Regions from separate parts of the Arthrobacter sp. TmtSoilC77 genome, predicted to be linked through region 1. Evidence: predicted binding sites of a transcription regulator. Region 1 holds the regulator's gene; each other region holds the start of a gene.
The links. Region 1 encodes HrcA, which represses chaperone genes, less so after heat shock. Its sites were predicted from a motif close to TTNGCACTCGNNNNNNNCGAGTGCNAA; they were not measured.

Region 1 (3,244 bases):
ATCGGCGTAGGTGCGGACCGCACCAAGCAGGCGCTGCCAGCCGAGTCCAATGTCTTCGGCGGTTTCGTGCGGCCAGCCGAAAGCGGTCAATATTCCGGTCTTCCAGTCAGTGCCTCGTGGAACGTCCGGCCACCGCTCAATACCCAACACTTTTGGCCGGATCGCTTGCCAGACGTCTACGTACGGATGGCCGACGATCAGCACGTTTCCGGTGGCTCCGGGCACCGTCATGGCTTCTGCGGCGATGCGTGATTCCTTTGAGCCCGCTACCAGATGGTCTACCAGGATCCCAAGCCTGCGGCCGGGCCCAGGGGAGAACTCTGCGATCGCTGACTTGAGGTCGTCCACGCCGTGCAGCGGCTCTACGACGATGCCCTCAATGCGGAGATCATCGCCCCAGACTTTCTCCACCAGTTCGGCGTCGTGCTTGCCTTCCACCCAAATACGGCTCGCCTTGGCCACCTGGGCACGCTGGCCCAGGACCCTGACGGACCCGGATGCCGTTCGACCCGGCTGCAGAGATGAACCAGGAGCCTTTGCCGCCGGCGGCATGAGGCGGATGGCCTGTCCTTCAAGCAGGAAACCGAATCCGAGCTGGAAGGACTTGGTTTTACCACGCCGGTCCTCAAGGGAGACGATGTGCATTCCCCCCGATTTCTCCACGCGGGTGACTTCGCCCACCCAGCCGGACTGGACGTCTTCAAGGACCATCCCGCGCTGGACGGCTACCTCGGGGAGCTGGCGTTTGGCAGGAGCGGACAGATCCTGCGGGCCCCACGTATCGAAAGCCAAGGACTTCATACCCCTTTGTGCTGGTTGTGCTGGGAATAACTCCCGCGGGCGGTTTCAATGCTAGCAACGTGCTGGCTCATACTAGACTTGTTAGCACTTGGGCATGTTGAGTGCTAAGTATTGGTCCGAAAAGCTATCGGTCCTACACAGGCCGGGACAGTCGTCAGGAGGTGTTGCAATGAGTGAGCCACGCAAGCTTGAAGTACTGCGCGCAATTGTTGAGGATTATGTGCATTCCCGTGAGCCGGTTGGATCCAAGGCACTTGTGGAGCGGCACCATCTCGGCGTTTCAAGCGCCACCATCCGAAACGACATGGCCGTACTTGAAGAAGAGGGCCTGATCGCGGCGCCGCACACCAGTGCCGGCCGGATCCCAACGGACAAGGGCTATCGGCTGTTCGTGGACAGGATCTCGCAGGTCAAGCCGTTGTCCGCCGCGGAGCGTCGAGCCATCCACTCGCTGCTGGAAGGGCCGGACGACCTCGATGACATCCTTGAGCGCACCGTCAGGCTCCTGTCGCAACTGACCAACCAGGTCGCCGTCGTACAGTACCCGCACTCCAACCGCGCACTTGTCCGTCACGTTGAATTTGTCCTCCTGGCGCCCAAGCAGGTGCTGGTGGTGCTCATCGCAGATACAGGAAGCGTTGGCCAGAAGGTCATCGAGGCTGGCTCCGATGTCAGCAACGAGGCCCTGATGGCCCTGCGCTCCCGCTTCCTTGGCAGTATCGCGGGAACCCAGCTGGCGCTGCTGCCGCAGGTGCTGCCATCCGTCGTGGCGCTGTGCCCGCCGGACCTTCGCGCACTCGCGCAGCATCTTGCCCATGGTCTCCAGGCTTTGAGCGACACCAGCCGTGAAGAGCGCATCGTCATGGCCGGAACAGCCAACCTTGCCCGCTCCAATGTGGATTTCCCGTTGAGTATCGGGCCAGTGCTGGAAGCTCTTGAGGAACAAGTTGTCATGCTCCGGTTGTTGTCCGATATGGGGGATGATCCCCGCGGCGTGACAGTCAGCATCGGACGCGAGAATCCTTACGATGGCCTGGCCGAGGCCTCGGTCGTGGCAACGGGGTACGGCTCCGGAGCCAAGGTCGGAATCCTCGGACCAACCCGGATGGACTATCCCACCACCATGGCTGCCGTGCGCGCCGTGGCCCGCTACCTTTCCCGCATTCTCGGCGGCTGACGCCAGCCCCGAGGTAAGAACCGCTTTACAACAAGGAAGAGATACCGACTTTGAGCAGCCACTATGACGTTTTGGGAGTCTCACCGGAAGCCACCGGGGAAGAGATCAAAAAGGCGTACCGCAAGTTGGCGCGAAAGCTTCACCCGGACGTCAACCCCGGGGAGGATGTCGCGGAGCAGTTCAAAGCCGTGACGCATGCTTACGAAGTGCTGTCCGACCCCCAGAAGCGTCGCGTCTACGATGCCACCGGCAACGAGAATGGCACTGACAACGGCTTCGGCGGCGGCTACTCAGGCCAAGGCTTTGCCTTCCAGGACATCTTCGACACCTTCTTCGGCGGTGGCGGCGGACACGCTGGACCAGCCTCCCGTGTGCGTCGGGGCCAGGATGCACTCATCAGCGTCCGCATCGACCTCAAAGACGCCGTGTTCGGTGTCAACAAGAAGCTCGAAGTTGATACGGCAGTGGTTTGCCCCACGTGTGATGGCAGCTGCTGCCGGCCGGGCACCCACCCGGAGCGTTGTGACATTTGTGGCGGCAGTGGCCAGGTCCAGAGGGCCGTTCGATCCATCCTGGGCCAGGTCATGACCACGGCCCCCTGTGGTTCCTGCGAAGGCTTCGGTACTGTCATCAAGGATCCCTGCAATGAGTGCAACGGCCAGGGCCGCATCCGTAGCCGCCGGTCCCTCACCATCAAGGTACCTGCCGGTGTTGCCACGGGTACGCGGATCCAGCTCTCCGGCCAGGGCGAAGCAGGACCGGCAGGCGGACCTGCCGGCGACCTCTACGTAGAGATCCGCGTCAACAGTGACTCCACCTATATCCGTGAAGGCGACGATCTGCACGCAACACTGAGCGTTCCGATGACGGCCGCTGCTTTGGGTACGGAACTGAGCCTGGAAACTTTTGACGGGCCCCAGGAGATCGACGTCAAGGCCGGCACCCAGTCCGGCGAGGTCATCACGCTCCGCGGTTTGGGCGTTACCCACCTCAGGGGCTACGGTCGCGGCGATCTCAAGGTGCACCTGCACGTTGAGACGCCGGTCAAGCTGGATCCGGCACAGGAAGAGCTTCTGCAGCAGCTTGCCAAGTTGCGGGGCGAGCAGTTCAGCGAAGGCAAACTCGTGGCCAGCGGCGGCATGTTCGCCAAGCTGCGGGACAAGCTCGGTAACCTGTAGCGGTGAGCAACCCCGTTTTCTTCACGCCTGCCGGGACCCTGGACGGTGTTGAGCCGGGCGCGTTGTTCGTCATCGACGGTGCGGAAGC
Region 2 (3,244 bases), 1.4 Mb from region 1:
CTGGCCCGAAACGGCGCCGGAGAGCTGTGGCTGTACTCGGGGCAAGGCGGATCCTGGTGGCCTTCGGCTTCCCGTGTTGGGACTGGGTGGAACGGGATGACAGCGATTCTTTAGGCGAACGTCGATAAATAGGAAAGATCCACACTTCATGCGAGGCGAGTTTCTGACACTGAGCCCTTAAAAATGCGGCCGGTCCCAGACTAATTCTGGAACCGGCCGCTCAATGGAAATCGCTAGCTGATGGGGTACTCAAAGAACGGGCCGGTGTATGCGCCGCCCGTGTAAACGAGGGTGCCGGCACCCGGTGGAAGGTCGAGTACAACGCTGGCCGACACCTTTTCAGCGGGTCCCATGCCACCGCTCGGGAATTCAAGTGCATCGTCGATGCAAGAGTATGTTGCCGTGGTGCCCAGACTACCGTTGAAGGTCGTGCCATTGGCTGCAATGAACTTGAAATCGTGCGCGGACACCAAGTGCTTTGGGAAGGAATCTTGTGCGAGTTCCGGGGTGGTCTCTACGGTCATGGCAACGGCGATAATCCGGCCATTCTCCGCAGGCCGGGAATACGGCTCAGTGCAGACTGTGTCGAGGATGCTGTCCACAGTGAATTTGGTAGTGACCTTCTTGCTGCTCTGGTTGCTGAACGTTCCAATGTCGCCGAGACCAGCGATGAAATTGCCACGTGCAGACTTGGCGTTGCCTGTCGGCGAGGGCGTGGACTTGGGAGTGGCTACTGGTGTGGCAGTTGGAGCGGTGACCGGCTCGTCGGACGCTTTGGCCGATTCTGATGGGGTGTTTCTTGCGATGGCGCCACCGCAGGCGGTGAGCGCCATCGTGATCCCGAGAATAAGGGAAGCCCCCATGAGTGCTTTACGCATTGCTCTTCCTTCTTTAGATGCGAGTTGGAGTGATCTCCGCACTCTGCCCTGGTCTCGAACCAACACCGTCTGCCGACGACAGAGTCACCGCGAATCAGTCATATCATTGGCAACTTTTCCGCTGAGGATCACCATATCTGCGGTCTTCCTAGGATTATGGGAACCCGCGCTGAGCCACGCTTTGTTACGTGTGCAAGTGGTCCGGACGTCGGAAGACCCTTTGATTGCACGGGGGTGTTGATAGGGCTTACGCCTTGGAATAGGGCGGATAGGTTGCGCCTATCCAGCCTGCCCACCCCGCGCCCGCTTCAGATCCTTCCGTAGCCCGCGGTTGTCCGCCCGGAGCTCGCGATTGTCGTCGGCCAGGCCCCGGTTGTCCTCCGTCAGTCCCCGGTTTGCGGCCTCCAGCTCCAGCACGCGCTTCACCCCGGCCAGGTTCAGGCCTTCGTCCAGGAGCGCGCCAATCCTCCGGAGGGTCTCAAGGTCCTGTTCGCTGTAGCGGCGAGTGCCGCCGTCGGTCCTTTCAGGAGTGAGGAGCCCTTTGCGCTCGTACTGCCGAATGTTTTGCTGCCCGGTGCCTACCAGTTCGGCCGCAACGGAAATGGCGTAGACGCCACGACCGTCCCGGTCCGCAGCGTCACGTGCGGCAGCGCCGTCCGCCTCCGCGGGCGTACCGCCGTCGTGATCCAGACGCTCGGTGTCACCATCGCCAGCCATGCAAACCTCTCAAAAAATCTTTGAAAAAACCTCTTGCACCACTCTCTCACCAGTGCTATAAAAAATCTATACCAGCCAACACAGATCTGGAAGGCTGGCAGAACAACAAAACCGCATCAAGATCTGAAGGAGTGAGAACCAAATGCTGATGCGCACAGACCCGTTCCGCGAATTCGACAGGCTCGCCCAACAGGTTTTTGGCACAACAGCAAGGCCTGCCGGCATGCCGATGGATGCTTGGCAGGAGGACGGGCAATTCATTGTTGCCTTCGATCTGCCGGGCGTCACGCCTGATTCGGTGGAACTGGACGTCGAAAGCAACGTCCTGACGGTTAAGGCAGAACGTAAGTCGCCTGCGGGCGAGAACACCGAGATGATTGCCGCCGAACGCCCGCAAGGCGTCTTCAGCCGGCAGCTCATTCTGGGTGACACCCTGGACACCGAAGGCATCCAGGCCAGCTACGACGCAGGTGTGCTGACACTCCGCATCCCCGTCGCCGAGAAGGCAAAGCCGCGGCGTATCGAGATTTCTTCCAATAGCCAACGGCAGGAGATCAACGCCTAACCAAAGCTGCCCCGTTGGAGCTCCACCCGGGGGTGGCTGACCAGCGGGGCGTCAGGCCGGGAGCTTCAGACCGACCGCATCGGAACAGATGGGCGCAGGCTTCGCGCCACGCCACAGCACTTGTCGTGCAGATGAAACGCGGTCCCCGACGTTGTCTCCCGATTGATGGCCCCCGGCCCATGCCGGGGGCCATCGCCAAATCCGCAGCACTTATCCGGAACCAGCAGTGAGCACCAAACAACCCGACTACTACGCGATCTTGAACGTGGCTCCCGGCGCGACAGCCCGTGAAATCACCCACGCCTACCGCTCGCTGCTCCGCACGCACCACCCCGATACCCGCAAAAAGGCCGACGACGGCGACACCACCAAGGCGGCCGACCTCCAGAAACTGCACGCCATCATGCAGGCGTATGTTGTGCTCTCGGATCCGGCGAAGCGGAGTGCGTACGACCACAGCCGGAGAGCGGGTAGCTCGTCGGCCGGCTCGTCAGGGCCCAGCGGTTCCACCGGGAAGCCGGTAAAGGTCCGCGTCCACAAGACGCCGGCTACTCCCGCTGCCAGTCAAAAGGATCAGCAGCCTCTCGTGTTCGGCCCGGTCCACTGGGAACCACTGCCCGGGACGAACCCCGGATACCCCTCGCCCAAAGCCCGAAGGAGATACTTATGAGTGCCTGGCGCTCGTACGACAGCCATCTGATGCCCGCGTTCTACGAGCGATTCGAGAATCGTTGGGGAAAGGGCACCGCGCCGTTCCTGGACCCGGAAGTCCACGAGCAGCCCATGCCGCGCGCTCAATGGATCAATGTTGATACTGGTGCGGCTGTGGCCGTGGTTCCCATTTGGACGGACGATCCCGAACATCGGTCCTTCGGCGTCTTCTACCTTCCGCCGGCCGGGGATATTTGGATCCTCCGCCCAGGGCCAACTACGTTCATCGAACCCGGAAAGGGTGGGAGCAAAGAGCAGGTCTCGTTGCGTAACGACGCCTTCAAGAAGGCAGTCCATCACGCCAAGGAATTCATCTACGGACCGCAGCCCTAGTATTTTGCATTGTCGGCCCAGTCCCCACGTCAGGATTCCC
Region 3 (3,244 bases), 660 kb from region 1:
TCGCAGGGGGCCAGGTGGCGAACCGGGCAACGCAGAAGCCAGCACTCCAACCCCCAGTGATCCAGAGGATGGGACTGAAGCACCAGTGAAAGAACAGGGAACCGGCAACGAAAGCGGCTCTGACGAACAGACCGCAGCCGTAAGCGCCGAAAACGCTGAAGAGTCCGCGGAGACAAAGACTCCTGCGGCGAAGCAAGCCTCCGGTGGCATCTTGCCCACCAAGGCCGCTGAAGACGACCCCCGCCGTTGGGGCGACGAAGGCAACTATGACCATGAGCAGTGGTTGAAAGAGCAGAAGCCACCGCATTGGGGCTGATTGCGTCATCGAATCCAGGCCCGGCAATAGAGATCGACCAAACGCTGGGATTGACCGAACCTAGGGATTGACCAAAACAAAGAAAAGCTTGCCTTGCGTTGATGCGCCGGCAAGCTTTTCTGCTTGTGGAGGATTTGCAGCCACTACCACCAACCCGTCTGTGTCGCTGGTTCCCAGCCATTGGCCGGGTTTACCCCCTTGGGCAGATGTCCATAGGACAGGGACGGAGGCGGCAAGGACTTCAGTTTGCCGGGATTCGTCATATGTCCCGGCGGCGGTAAGTACTACATTCACCAGCTGTCCCGGGGACAGCAGCTGGATGGATGAAGGGTCAGCCATTCGAAGGGGGACCGCAGCTGAGCCTACGGGTGCCCCTGTGAGAAGTCCCGGCCCCAGAAGATTGGATTCAGTGGGAATCTGCCCTTTGGCCAAAGGCGAGGCGAGCTGGCGGCCCACCAGTGAAACGTGATCCAGGAGGGCTCCGGAAATTGCGAGGTCCGGCGGCACACCAACATTGGTGAAGTCTGACTCGGTGAGGTTGGTGCCTGCTGCGAGGTCGTGGGCAGCGACGAGAATGCTGACGCGCTGCTCAGAGGCAGGGGTTAGCTGTTGGACAGTAATGCCTGTGGCGAGGCAGAGCAGCAGTGCAACTGTCAGCCGACGGTTCCGGGTTACCCAGAACTTGAGGCTCTGCCTGCGGCCCAGCCTGATCTGGCGATGTGGCCCCTGCTTCCGGAGGAGGAAATGGCCAGCCGTGGTTGTGGGCTTGTTCCGGGGGCCATCACGGCCCCGGACAGGGGGACTGGGGCGTTCGCGGCGGGGGACTGGGGAAGTGGTTGTCTTTAGTGGCATGACGCCACGTTAGCCACCGGGCCCGGCCACCCAACAGCGGCCGGGTGCCCTATGTGGAAAAGTGCTGGCTAACTGGCAGCGGCTGCGGCCGCCGGTGCAGGCGTGGCAGCAGGGGCCGGAGTCGCCGGGGAGGAGGGCGCGGCGGAGACGGTGCTGCCCTTGGCATCGCGCGAATCCGTGCGGTAGAAGCCCGAGCCCTTGAAGACAACGCCGACGCTGTTGAACTTCTTGCGGAGCGCGCCCTGGCATTCAGGGCACTCCGTCAGGGAGCTGTCAGAAAAGGACTGGACGATGTCAAAGGCATGGTCACAGTCTTTGCAGGCGTATGCGTATGTGGGCACTGAGTTCCTCCTTCAGGACAAAGTTCAGGTCCTGCGGAGCCATGGCGGAGAATCTCCGCATTAGCAGTCGCAGGGCCTGAGTGCCAATTCTATCATCCGCATCCGGCTCGTTCGCTATCTCCCAACTGCATATAAATGCGGGACTTCACGTATGGGTCAATCGAGATCACTCCCGCGGCCAAGCGTGATGATTCCTGAGGGCGTCAGCACCTCCGGCACCGGCCGGTCAAAAGGCTCTGCGGGGATAGCTCCCGAAGGCAACACATCGTCGTCGTACACCACTGCAATGGTGGGTGGCCGCCCGCCGGAATTGTCCAGGCCTTGGAGGAGCCGGTCGTAGTAGCCGCCACCCTGTCCGATGCGGTTGCCATCCCGGTCGACGGCCGTGGCGGGCATGAAGATGCCCGCAACAGAGCTCACCACAGCACTGTCCAAACGTTCGCCTTCGGGTTCGTCGATGGGTGCGTAGTCGGACCGGACGAAGGCTGTCTCCGGCGTCCAGTACACCCAGCTCAACTGGCGGCCGGCCTCGCAGACAGGAAGCAGGACCTGGTGGCCGGCGTTGTGGAGCCCTGCGATCAAGGGCATGGTTGGGGGCTCGTGGGAGACGCCCACGTAGATGGCGAAGGTCGTGGGCGATCCGGCCGAAATTTTCCGGGCCCAGGCCAAGCCGTGCCGTGCAATTGATTCGCCGGCCTGGGCTACAAGCTCCTTGGTGAGGCTGCGCCTGTACAGGCGTCGGCTGCTGCGGATGTCTTCCTTGGATGCCATTTTTGTCCGATCATGAGATTCCCGCGGGCCACCGTGGTGTGCCTAAAGCAGCAAATCCGCTCCAGTTCAGGGGCTGTTTCTGCGTCTTGCCACGGCGGGGGTTTACCCGTTGATGTATTCCTTCCGTTACATTAGTCCGGTGACTCTCGATAACAATGCTGTCCGTAAGGCCGTCATCCCCGCAGCGGGTCTTGGTACCAGGTTCCTCCCCGCCACAAAGGCGATGCCGAAGGAAATGCTGCCCGTGGTTGACAAGCCAGCCATCCAGTACGTCGTCGAAGAAGCGGTGAAGGTTGGCCTGCACGACGTCCTGATGATCACCGGGCGCAGCAAGCGCGCCCTGGAAGATCACTTTGACCGTGTGCCGGCGTTGGAAGCAACGCTGGCAGAGAAGGGCGATACTGCCAAGCTTGAAGCCATCCAGTCCGCCACCAACCTGGGTGACATCCACTATGTCCGCCAGGGCGATCCCAACGGTCTCGGCCATGCAGTCCTTCGTGCAAAGCAGCACGTCGGGCATGAGCCTTTTGCGGTCTTGCTGGGCGATGACCTCATCGATCCCCGTGAGGACCTGCTGAGCGAAATGATCGCTGTCCAGCAAAAAACCGGCGGTTCCGTTGTTGCCCTCATTGAAGTTGAGCCTTCCAAGATCAGCGCCTATGGTTGCGCCGACGTCGAGGATAGCGATGAGGACGGCTACGTCCGCATCAAGCAGCTCGTTGAAAAGCCGTCCCCCGAGGAAGCTCCATCCAACCTTGCGGTGATCGGCCGTTACGTTCTCCATCCGGCAGTGTTTGACGTCCTGGAAAACACCGCTCCCGGACGTGGCGGAGAGATCCAGCTGACGGATGCCCTTGAAGTTCTGGCTGCCGGGGAAGGCGAAGGCTACGGCGTTTATGGCGTTGTCTTCCGTGGACGCCGCTATGACACCGGTGACAAGTTGAGCTACTTGAAAGCCTGCATC

Region 2: AC6I99_RS06245 (Hsp20/alpha crystallin family protein) is a predicted target of HrcA. The motif match lies at 1,628-1,654, and genes of this name have one in related genera.
Region 3: AC6I99_RS15430 (FmdB family zinc ribbon protein) is a predicted target of HrcA. The motif match lies at 1,570-1,596, and genes of this name have one in related genera.

Annotation. Positions count from the first base shown of each region.
Region 1 is NZ_AP046050.1:2,686,764-2,690,007, reverse strand. It holds gene AC6I99_RS12350 (DUF3097 domain-containing protein) at 1-792, opposite strand, end outside; gene hrcA (heat-inducible transcriptional repressor HrcA) at 971-1,978, shown strand; gene dnaJ (molecular chaperone DnaJ) at 2,029-3,156, shown strand; gene AC6I99_RS12335 (16S rRNA (uracil(1498)-N(3))-methyltransferase) at 3,159-3,244, shown strand, end outside.
Region 2 is NZ_AP046050.1:1,331,002-1,334,245, forward strand. It holds gene AC6I99_RS06230 (FG-GAP-like repeat-containing protein) at 1-114, shown strand, start outside; gene AC6I99_RS06235 (hypothetical protein) at 234-878, opposite strand; gene AC6I99_RS06240 (MerR family transcriptional regulator) at 1,158-1,595, opposite strand; gene AC6I99_RS06245 (Hsp20/alpha crystallin family protein) at 1,738-2,160, shown strand; gene AC6I99_RS06250 (J domain-containing protein) at 2,387-2,830, shown strand; gene AC6I99_RS06255 (hypothetical protein) at 2,827-3,204, shown strand; gene AC6I99_RS06260 (NfeD C-terminal domain-containing protein) at 3,234-3,244, opposite strand, start outside.
Region 3 is NZ_AP046050.1:3,346,707-3,349,950, reverse strand. It holds gene AC6I99_RS15440 (AAA family ATPase) at 1-316, shown strand, start outside; gene cpaB (Flp pilus assembly protein CpaB) at 377-1,168, opposite strand; gene AC6I99_RS15430 (FmdB family zinc ribbon protein) at 1,237-1,509, opposite strand; gene AC6I99_RS15425 (5-formyltetrahydrofolate cyclo-ligase) at 1,666-2,280, opposite strand; gene galU (UTP--glucose-1-phosphate uridylyltransferase GalU) at 2,393-3,244, shown strand, end outside.